Regions from separate parts of the Mesorhizobium sp. C416B genome, predicted to be linked through region 3. Evidence: predicted binding sites of a transcription regulator. Region 3 holds the regulator's gene; each other region holds the start of a gene.
The links. Region 3 encodes LexA, which represses DNA repair genes until DNA is damaged. Its sites were predicted from a motif close to TGTTCNNNNTGTGTTCNG; they were not measured.
Positions count from the first base shown of each region.

Region 1: the regulator LexA is predicted to act here: its motif matches at 1,209-1,226, upstream of NLY43_RS16435 (putative DNA modification/repair radical SAM protein).
Region 2: the regulator LexA is predicted to act here: its motif matches at 919-936, upstream of recA (recombinase RecA).
Region 4: the regulator LexA is predicted to act here: its motif matches at 864-881, upstream of dinB (DNA polymerase IV).

Region 1 covers NZ_CP100471.1:3,389,889-3,392,091, reverse strand. The annotation lists gene NLY43_RS16440 (glutamine synthetase family protein) at 1-1,108, shown strand, start outside; gene NLY43_RS16435 (putative DNA modification/repair radical SAM protein) at 1,228-2,203, shown strand, end outside.
Region 2 covers NZ_CP100471.1:517,959-520,161, forward strand. The annotation lists gene recA (recombinase RecA) at 1-860, opposite strand, end outside; gene NLY43_RS02680 (carbohydrate kinase family protein) at 1,144-2,088, shown strand; gene NLY43_RS02685 (pseudouridine-5'-phosphate glycosidase) at 2,159-2,203, shown strand, end outside.
Region 3 covers NZ_CP100471.1:287,685-289,887, reverse strand. The annotation lists gene NLY43_RS01490 (ComEC/Rec2 family competence protein) at 1-908, shown strand, start outside; gene lexA (transcriptional repressor LexA) at 902-1,684, opposite strand; gene NLY43_RS01480 (GntR family transcriptional regulator) at 1,890-2,203, opposite strand, start outside.
Region 4 covers NZ_CP100471.1:1,213,020-1,215,222, reverse strand. The annotation lists gene dinB (DNA polymerase IV) at 1-802, opposite strand, end outside; gene NLY43_RS06175 (hypothetical protein) at 1,036-1,272, shown strand; gene NLY43_RS06170 (heme-copper oxidase family protein) at 1,426-1,833, shown strand; gene NLY43_RS06165 (hypothetical protein) at 2,099-2,203, shown strand, end outside.

The sequences.
Region 1 (2,203 bases), 3.1 Mb from region 3:
GGTGCCGCTTTACGGCACGAACCCGCCGCGCGGCCAGTTGCTGATGGCGATGTACCATCTCGAGGGACAGCCTATGTCGTCGGACCCACGGCTGGCGCTGGCCAGGCAGGTCGACATCTTGGCGGCCAAGGGCCTCTATCCCGCCGGCGCCTTCGAACTCGAATTTTTCCTGCTTGCCAATCAGCGTGACGCCGACGGCAAGGTAAAGCCGGCGGACGCCGTGCTCGACGGCCGCCGCTCGGCCAAGACGGAAGTCTATTCCGTCGACCATCTGCACGGCATGGAGCCGCTGTTTTCCGACATCTATGCCGCGGCTAAGGCGCAAGGCATTCCGGCCGAAACGGTGATTTCCGAATACGCGCCCGGCCAGTACGAGCTGACGCTGAACTATCGCAAGGATGTCATGCGGGCGGCCGACGACCTCGTCATGTTGAAGCGGCTGGTGCGGGCGCAGGCGCGCCGCCATGGTGTCACCGCCTGCTTCATGGCCAAGCCGATCGAAAAATACGCCGGCTCCGGCATGCATTTCCATGTTTCGTTGCAGGACAAGAACGGCCGCAACGTTTTTGCCGAGGCTGGCGGCGAAAGCTGGTCGCTGCCGCTGCTGCAGGGGCTCGGCGGGCTGATCCAGACCATGGCCGAATCGATGCTGGTGTTTGCGCCGCACGCCAATTCCTGGCGGCGCTTCGTCTCGCAGTCCTATGCGCCGGTGGCGCCGACCTGGGGCGTCAACAACCGTTCGGTGGCGCTGCGCATCCCGGCGGGCGACGCCAAGAACCGGCGCATCGAGCACCGGCCGTCGGGTGTCGACGCCAATCCCTACCTGATCGCGGCAACGGTGCTGGCCGGCATCATCAAGGGTCTGGATGAAGGCCTCGACCCCGGCCCCGAAACCACTGGGAATGGCTATGAAGCCGCCATCACGCGCACGACCATGCCGGTCGACTGGCGCGCTGCGATCGAGGCGGCGCGGGCATCGAGCTTCCTGAAAGAGGCGCTTGGCGAGGATCTGCATCGCACCTTCGTGGCGATCAAGCAGTCGGAGTATCTGCGCGTCGCCCGCACCGTCAGCGAGCTGGATTACCACCTCTACCTCCATGAGGTCTGAGAGACCGCCTGGAACTCGGGCAGTCGTCCTGCTAGCCCGACGATCAGGCGGCGATTACTTTTTCGCCGCCTGCATCAAATGAGGTGGCGCTGCAGCCTTCAAGAACATATCATGAACGGATGAGCGCACCTACCGTCCGTGAAAAGCTGGCAATCCTGTCTGACGCCGCCAAATACGATGCTTCCTGCGCCTCGTCCGGCTGGGCGAAGAAGGATTCGCTCCAATCCGGCGGTATCGGCTCCACAGAAGGCATGGGCATCTGCCATTCCTACGCGCCGGATGGCCGCTGCATTTCGCTCCTGAAAATCCTGCTCACCAATTTCTGCATTTACGATTGCAGCTACTGCATCAACCGCTCGTCATCGAATGTGCGCCGCGCCCGCTTTAGCATCGACGAGGTGGTGAAGCTGACCATGGATTTCTACCGGCGCAACTACATCGAGGGCCTCTTCCTGTCCTCCGGCGTCATCCGTTCGCCCGACGAGACCATGGCCGAGATGGTGGAGGTGGCGCGGCGGCTGCGGCTGGACGAAAAATTCTCCGGCTATATTCATCTGAAGACCATTCCGGAAAGCTCGGCCGAACTGGTCGAGCAGGCCGGGCTCTACGCCGACCGGCTGTCTATCAACGTCGAACTGCCGACCGATGAGGGCGTCAAGAAACTGGCGCCGGAGAAGAAGCCGGAAACGATCCGCCTTTCCATGGCGAACCTGCGCCGGAAGATGGAGGAAAAAGCCGAGCCGACGCTGAGGACCAAGAAGCGCGAACGCTTTGCGCCCGGAGGTCAGTCGACGCAGATGATCGTCGGCGCCGACAAGACATCCGACGACGGCATCTTGCACACCAGTGCGCGGCTCTATGGCAGCTACCATCTGCGGCGCGTCTATTACTCCGCCTTCAGCCCGATCCCGGATTCGTCATCGTCGCTGCCGCTGCAGAAACCGCCGCTGATGCGCGAGCACCGGCTCTATCAGGCCGACTGGCTGATGCGCTTCTACGGCTTTTCGCAGCCGGAAATCCTCGCCGGCAGCAGCGACGGCATGCTCGATCTCGCCATTGACCCCAAGCTCGCCTGGGCTTTGCGCAATCGGGCGA
Region 2 (2,203 bases), 230 kb from region 3:
TCGACCAGTTCGCCGGTCTTGGAGACGCCCTCGCCATACATGATGTCGAACTCGACCACCTTGAAGGGCGGCGCCAGCTTGTTCTTGACCACCTTGACCCGGGTCTGGTTGCCGACGACCTCGTCGCGGTCCTTGACCGAGCCGATGCGGCGGATGTCGAGGCGCACCGAAGCGTAGAATTTCAGCGCGTTGCCGCCGGTCGTGGTTTCCGGCGAACCGAACATGACGCCGATCTTCATGCGGATCTGGTTGATGAAGATGACCATGGTGTTGGAGCGCGAGATCGAGGCGGTCAGCTTGCGCAGCGCCTGGCTCATCAGACGAGCCTGGAGACCGGGCAGCGAATCGCCCATCTCGCCCTCGATTTCAGCGCGCGGCGTCAGGGCGGCCACCGAATCGACCACCAGAACGTCGATGGCGCCGGAACGCACCAGCGTGTCGCAGATTTCCAGTGCCTGCTCGCCGGTGTCCGGCTGCGAGATCAAGAGGTTTTCCAGATCGACGCCGAGCTTGCGGGCATAGACCGGGTCGAGCGCATGCTCGGCATCGACGAAGGCGCAGATACCGCCCTTCTTCTGGGCTTCGGCAACTGTGTGCAGCGCCAGTGTCGTCTTGCCCGAGCTTTCCGGCCCGTAGATCTCGACAATGCGGCCGCGCGGCAGGCCACCGACGCCAAGCGCGATGTCGAGGCCAAGCGATCCGGTCGGCACGGTTTCAATCTCGACGACCTGCTCGTTGGCGCCCAGCCGCATGATCGAGCCCTTGCCGAAGGCGCGCTCGATTTGCGACAGCGCCGCGTCCAGAGCCTTTGATTTGTCCACCGCTTTGTCCTCTACAAGCCGCAAAGTATTCTGAGCCATGATACATCACCCCTTGGTCGTCAATGAAGGCCGGACAATCCGTAATCCCTGCCCTATTTGTACCTTTTTTGTTCTCGTTTGGCAAGAGGGGTCAAATATCTGAAAAGCAATCTTTATCCGGATTTGTTCTTTTTTTGTCTCATGGTTTCGTTTCCGGATGTATCCACCATTGGGCCAGGCGCTCCGGCGGTTTGGCTCCGCCCGAATCGCTGGCTTGCTTGCGAAGCTCCGTCGCACAGCCTAGCGCTTGTCTGGTTCGAATAACAAAGGTCATATCGCCTACATGGTGAAATCAGCAAAAATACTGGCGGTGGGCGGCGCCCATATCGACCGGCGCGGTCAGGTGTCCGGTGCTTACGTGCCGGCGGCGTCCAACCCCGGCACGATGCGCGAGGATGTCGGCGGCGGCGTCTTCAACGCGCTGCGCAGCCTCGTGCGGCGCGGCGTCTCGGCCTCGCTTTTGTCGGTGCGCGGCGGCGATGCCTCGGCCGAGACGGTTGCGCGCGCCATCACTGAGGCCGGCATTGCCGATCTGTCGGCGGTGTTCCTCGACCGCACCACGCCGAGCTACACGGCGCTGATCGATCGCGACGGCGAGCTGATCACCGGCTTTGCCGATATGGCGCTCTACGATTTGGCGTTCCCCAAGCAGATCCGCCGCTCCAAGGTGCGCGAGGTGGTCGCCGAGGCCGATGCGGTGCTCTGCGACGCCAATCTGCCATCAACGGCGCTGGAGCGGCTGGTGGGGCTCGCCGCCGGCAAGCCGGTGTTCGCCATCGCCATTTCGCCGGCCAAGGTGGTGCGGCTGATACCGGTGCTGAAGGAACTCGCGCAGGTCTTCATGAACCGGCGCGAGGCCATGGTGCTGGCCGGCGTCGATGCCAATGCCACCGAGCGCGAGACCGTCGACGGACTGCGCTGCAGCGGCCTCACCAGTGGCGTGGTGACGGCGGGCGACGGCCCGGTGCTGGGATTCGACGAAGCCGGCGCCTTCTCTATCCTGCCGCCGGCGCCGAGAAAAGTCGCCGACGTCACCGGCGCCGGCGACGCGCTGGCCGGCGCCACCATCGCTGCCCTGCTGCGCGGCCTGCCCCTGCGCCAGGCATTGCGCGAGGGCGTTGCCGCCGCCACGCTGGCCATTGAAAGCGCCGACGCGGTTCCGGCCTTCACGATTGCGACCTTCACCGAGGCACTGGCTCTTGTGCCCGACGCGCAGGAAATGGCATGAGGGCGGCCAATTGCCATTGCCGGAGCGCGACGTCCAAGCGGACGCGCGGATCTCCGGATCGGAGACCATCATGACACCGCAAAGCGCCCGCCCCTTCATCGACCTCCACGCGCCC
Region 3 (2,203 bases):
TGTCGCCGCTCAGCCTGATCGCCAATCTGGCCGTGATGCCGATTGTTTCGTTGATCGTCATGCCCTTTGCCGTGCTCAGCGCACTGGCGATGCCGTTCGGCGCCGACGGGCCGTTCCTCTATGTGATGGGCAAGGGTCTGATGGCGATGATCGCTATATCGGCCTGGATTTCCGAGCGCTCGCCGGTCGACGCCGTCGGGCTGATCTCCATCCGCTCGGTGCTGTTGGTGGCGGTCGCCCTCGTCATCGCCACCATGGCCACCACCTGGCTCAGGCTGGCGGCCGTGCCTTTCGCGCTGGCCGGCCTGTTGACGGTGCCGCAGGTGCTTACGCCCGACGTGCTCATATCCGAGGACGCACATCTGGTGGCCATGCCGATAGGTGGCGGCGAACTCGCCCTCAACCGCGAACGCTCCAACGAATTCACCACGGACAATTGGAAACGGGCGCTGCGGGCCGAAACCATTATCCCGCCCGAGATTTTCGAGGCAACAGATACGCGGTTCGATCTCGATCCGCTCGATCTGCCGCCCGGGTCGCCCTTCTATTGCATGGGCGATCTCTGTATCGCCCGACACCCTTCCGGAGCCATTGTAGCCCTTGCCAAAGACCGCAAGACGGCGCGGCCGGCCTGTGCCTTCGCTAGCCTGATCGTCATCGATGACGCCACGGCCTACAATCCGTGCCGCGACCCGCTGGTGCTGGTCGTGACGAAGAAACAGCTGGCCCGCGACGGCAGCGCCGCCGTCTTCTTCGATCCGCAATCGGCAGCTGCAGCGCCAACCATCCGCTTCGCCGTCGACAAGCCGTATCGCCCCTGGCACGAGCAACGCCGCTTCTCCCGCGAAGCGCGCGGCCTGCCGCCTTACAACCAGCGTGAAAAATACAAACCCAAGCCGGCTCAGTAGCGCCGGATCAATCCGACAAGCTTGCCCTGCACCTTCACCCTGTCCGGTCCAAAAATGCGGGTCTCGTAGGCCGGGTTGGCGGCTTCCAGGGCGATCGAGGCGCCCTTGCGGCGGAAGCGTTTCAGGGTCGCTTCCTCATCGTCGACCAACGCCACCACGATCTCGCCGGGGCTGGCTGTGTCGGCATTGCGGATGATGACCGTGTCGCCATCGAAAATGCCGGCCTCGATCATCGAATCGCCCTTGACCTCGAGCGCGTAGTGTTCACCGCCCATGATCATGTCGGGCGGCACCGAGATCGAATGGGTCTGATGCTGGATGGCGTCGATCGGCACGCCGGCGGCGATGCGTCCCATCACCGGGATTGAAATCGAGGAAACGGCATCGTCATTGCCGGCAGACATCGAACGCGACGGCGAGCCCGGCCTGATCTGGCGGCCGAGACCGCCTTGGCCCATCCCGCCTTGTCCCTGGCCGCCTTGCCCTTGGCCGGCTTGACCAAGACTGCCCTGAATGACGCTCGGCGAAAACTTCCTCGCCGCGTTGAGGCCTGGTGCGATCGAGTCGGGTAGCCGCAGCACTTCCAGCGCGCGCGCCCGGTTCGGCAGCCGGCGAATGAAACCGCGCTCCTCAAGCGCTGTGATCAGTCGGTGGATGCCGGACTTGGAGGCGAGGTCGAGCGCTTCCTTCATCTCGTCGAAGGACGGCGGGATTCCGCTCTCCTTCAGGCGTTCATGGATGAACATCAGAAGCTCATGTTGTTTGCGCGTCAGCATCGCGGCCCCCAAGGGTTCTGAAACCAGAATCAGAAAAAACAAACCCAGAACAAACACTATCTGTTCCAGTTGTGTTCCGCAACCTTTTAAAGTTTAATGAATGTGTTGACGTTTTGTTCAGCGTAACGTTCGGCGCTGCGAGCGCCGCCTGCGCCCAGTTGCCAGCAACGGGGTGAAACGAAGACAAAGTGCCCTGCGTCGTCGGCTACGATCGCCGCTTCCTTTTCGGACGGGGCTGCGCAGCATCCGCGCCGGGTTCGCTCTGGGCATAGACCTGCAGCGTGTAGCCGATGTGAGCGGTCATCAGAGTTTTCGCACGTTCGACGTCGCGATCGAGGGCCGCTTCCATCAGGGCGGTATGGTGTTCGATCGCCACGGCGTCGCGCAGGGCCGCCACGGCCTTCCGGTGTCCATCCGTGCGGCCGGCGGCCGCGCGCAGCGTCGGGGCCAGACCCAGAAAGCGGTGATGGCGATGCAATTGGTCGGAAATCGTCGCATTGAAGCGCAGCAGCCAGCTGG
Region 4 (2,203 bases), 930 kb from region 3:
CGACCCGGTCTGCCAGATGCAGCAGGACGGGTCCGAAGATACGCGCCTCGGCCGGCCGTCTGCCAAGCGCCGACTGCGCGCCGGCGGAATGCGACCGCCTGTGGGTTTCGAGCTTTCGCGGGTCGCGGTTCCATGCCAGCGACGACAGCTTTTCGCCGGCGGCGGGCCCGAGCAATCTTCGCAGCGCCCCACCATGCGTCTTTGCCAACTGGCCGATGATCTCGATGCCGATCTCGGCCAGCCGCGCTCTGGTCGCCGGGCCGACGCCCCACATCAGCCCGACCGGCAGATCATGCAGGAAGGCAAGTTCGGTGTCCGGATCGACCACCACCAGCCCGTCGGGCTTGGCCACCTGCGAGGCGATCTTGGCCAGATGCTTGGTGCGCGCCACGCCGATCGAGATCGGCAGGCCGAGCTCTGCCCGGACGCGCCGACGCACCGTGGCGGCGATCTCGGCCGGCGGCCCGAACAGATGCGTGCAGCCGGCGACGTCGGCAAAGGCTTCATCGATGGAAATCCGCTCGACCAGCGGCGTGAAATCGTCGAGCACCGTGATGGCGGCGTCGCCCAGCCGCTGATAGTCGGCGAAATGGCCGCCGACGAAAATCAGTCCGGGGCAAAGCTCGCGCGCGCGTCGTCCGGGCATGCCGCCGCGCACGCCGAAAACCCTGGCTTCGTAGGAGGCGGCAAGCACGACGCCGCCGCCGACGGCGATCGGCTTGCCCCTGAGCGCCGGGTCGAGCAACTGCTCGACCGAGGCGTAGAAGGCGTCGAGATCCGCATGCAGGATGGTGGGCTCCATCCCGACCGTTCCCTTTGCGGCGTTGCAGCATTAGCCGCGTCTGTTGTGAGAGGCGTTTTTGCCGAACAAATAGAGAACAAACAGGGCCTATTGTCAAGCGAAGCGGTTGTCGCCGGCCGGTCCGTTCCAGATCGGGCTGTCGAGTGCTCCGCCTGGGCATCGGACCTGCGGAACATTGTCTCTCGCCTCAGCGTTCATATCCGCGACGGGACGCTGTTTTTGTGGAGGCCGGTATGGGCCAGTTCGAGATGATCGACCTCGTCAGCGTCGTTGACGCCTGCACGAGCGATCGCGTTGCCGGGCACTGCGTGTCAATGGCCAGGGCGGTAGAGGAGTTGCGAGTGCTGACCGGTGATTTCGTATCGCCGGACGAGACGGTGGCCAACGCGCTGTCGGCAGTGGCGCTGGGGCGCGGCTGCGCGGTGGTGTTCGATGAGCGAGCGGGCGCCGACATCTTGCTGACGCCGTAGCGGGCGGCGCCGGGTTGTGGCAGCCAGAAAAGTCGAACAGCGTGCAAAAAGCTGTGCAGGCATGGCCCCATAAGCGGGGCGTGGAAAATTTCTGCGCGTGGGTGTATTCTCCAGGACGCAAGCGGTCGCAGACCGCATAGGGGGAGAAATGACATGCCGAGGGTTTCGGAACTCTTTTTCAAAACTGCCATCTTGTTCCTGATGTTGGGGATTGCGGCCGGCCTGCAGATGGCGATCTCGGGCGACCACGCCGCTTTTCCGGCGCACGCGCATATCAATCTGCTCGGTTGGGTGACGAGCGCCATCTTCGGCGGCTACTACGCGCTCAATCCGCAAAAGGCGGCGCGTCGCGTCGCCATGATCCACTACGGGCTCTACACTCTCGGCTTGGTGATCATGCTGCCGGCGCTGTATGTGATGCTGCAGGGAAACCCGGCGCTTGAACCGATCGTCGCCGGCGGCTCGCTCATTATCGCCGCTGCCGTTCTGGTTTTTGCTTTCGTGGTGTTTTCGCCCGAAACGGCGCGCTCGGTGTCCGGCGTGGTTCCGGCCTCTCGCTGACTGTTCGCGCGCGGCGATCAAAGTCCGACCCGCATTCGCGACCCGCGACACGGGTTGCCAGGCCGATGGCCGCAGCCGCTGGCTGCGGTGTCTATCGCCGCGTCGGCGCTCAACATACCCGAGTCCCACCACGTATTATTTCGTGACTATTTGGCGCCGGAACCTTCCCAGATATCGCGCGTTGCGGCGACTGTATTCGCGCTGCCTTATATATAGGCAGACTTGAGTACGTCCACAGCATGGGTTGGGGGAGGAGCAGGCCACCATGTCGAACAGAGAAATCGGAACGTCGGCCTCACTGGGCCGACGCATCGCCGATCTGAAAGCCAGGATGCGAGACGCCAGCGTTACTGAACACGAGATGCAGACC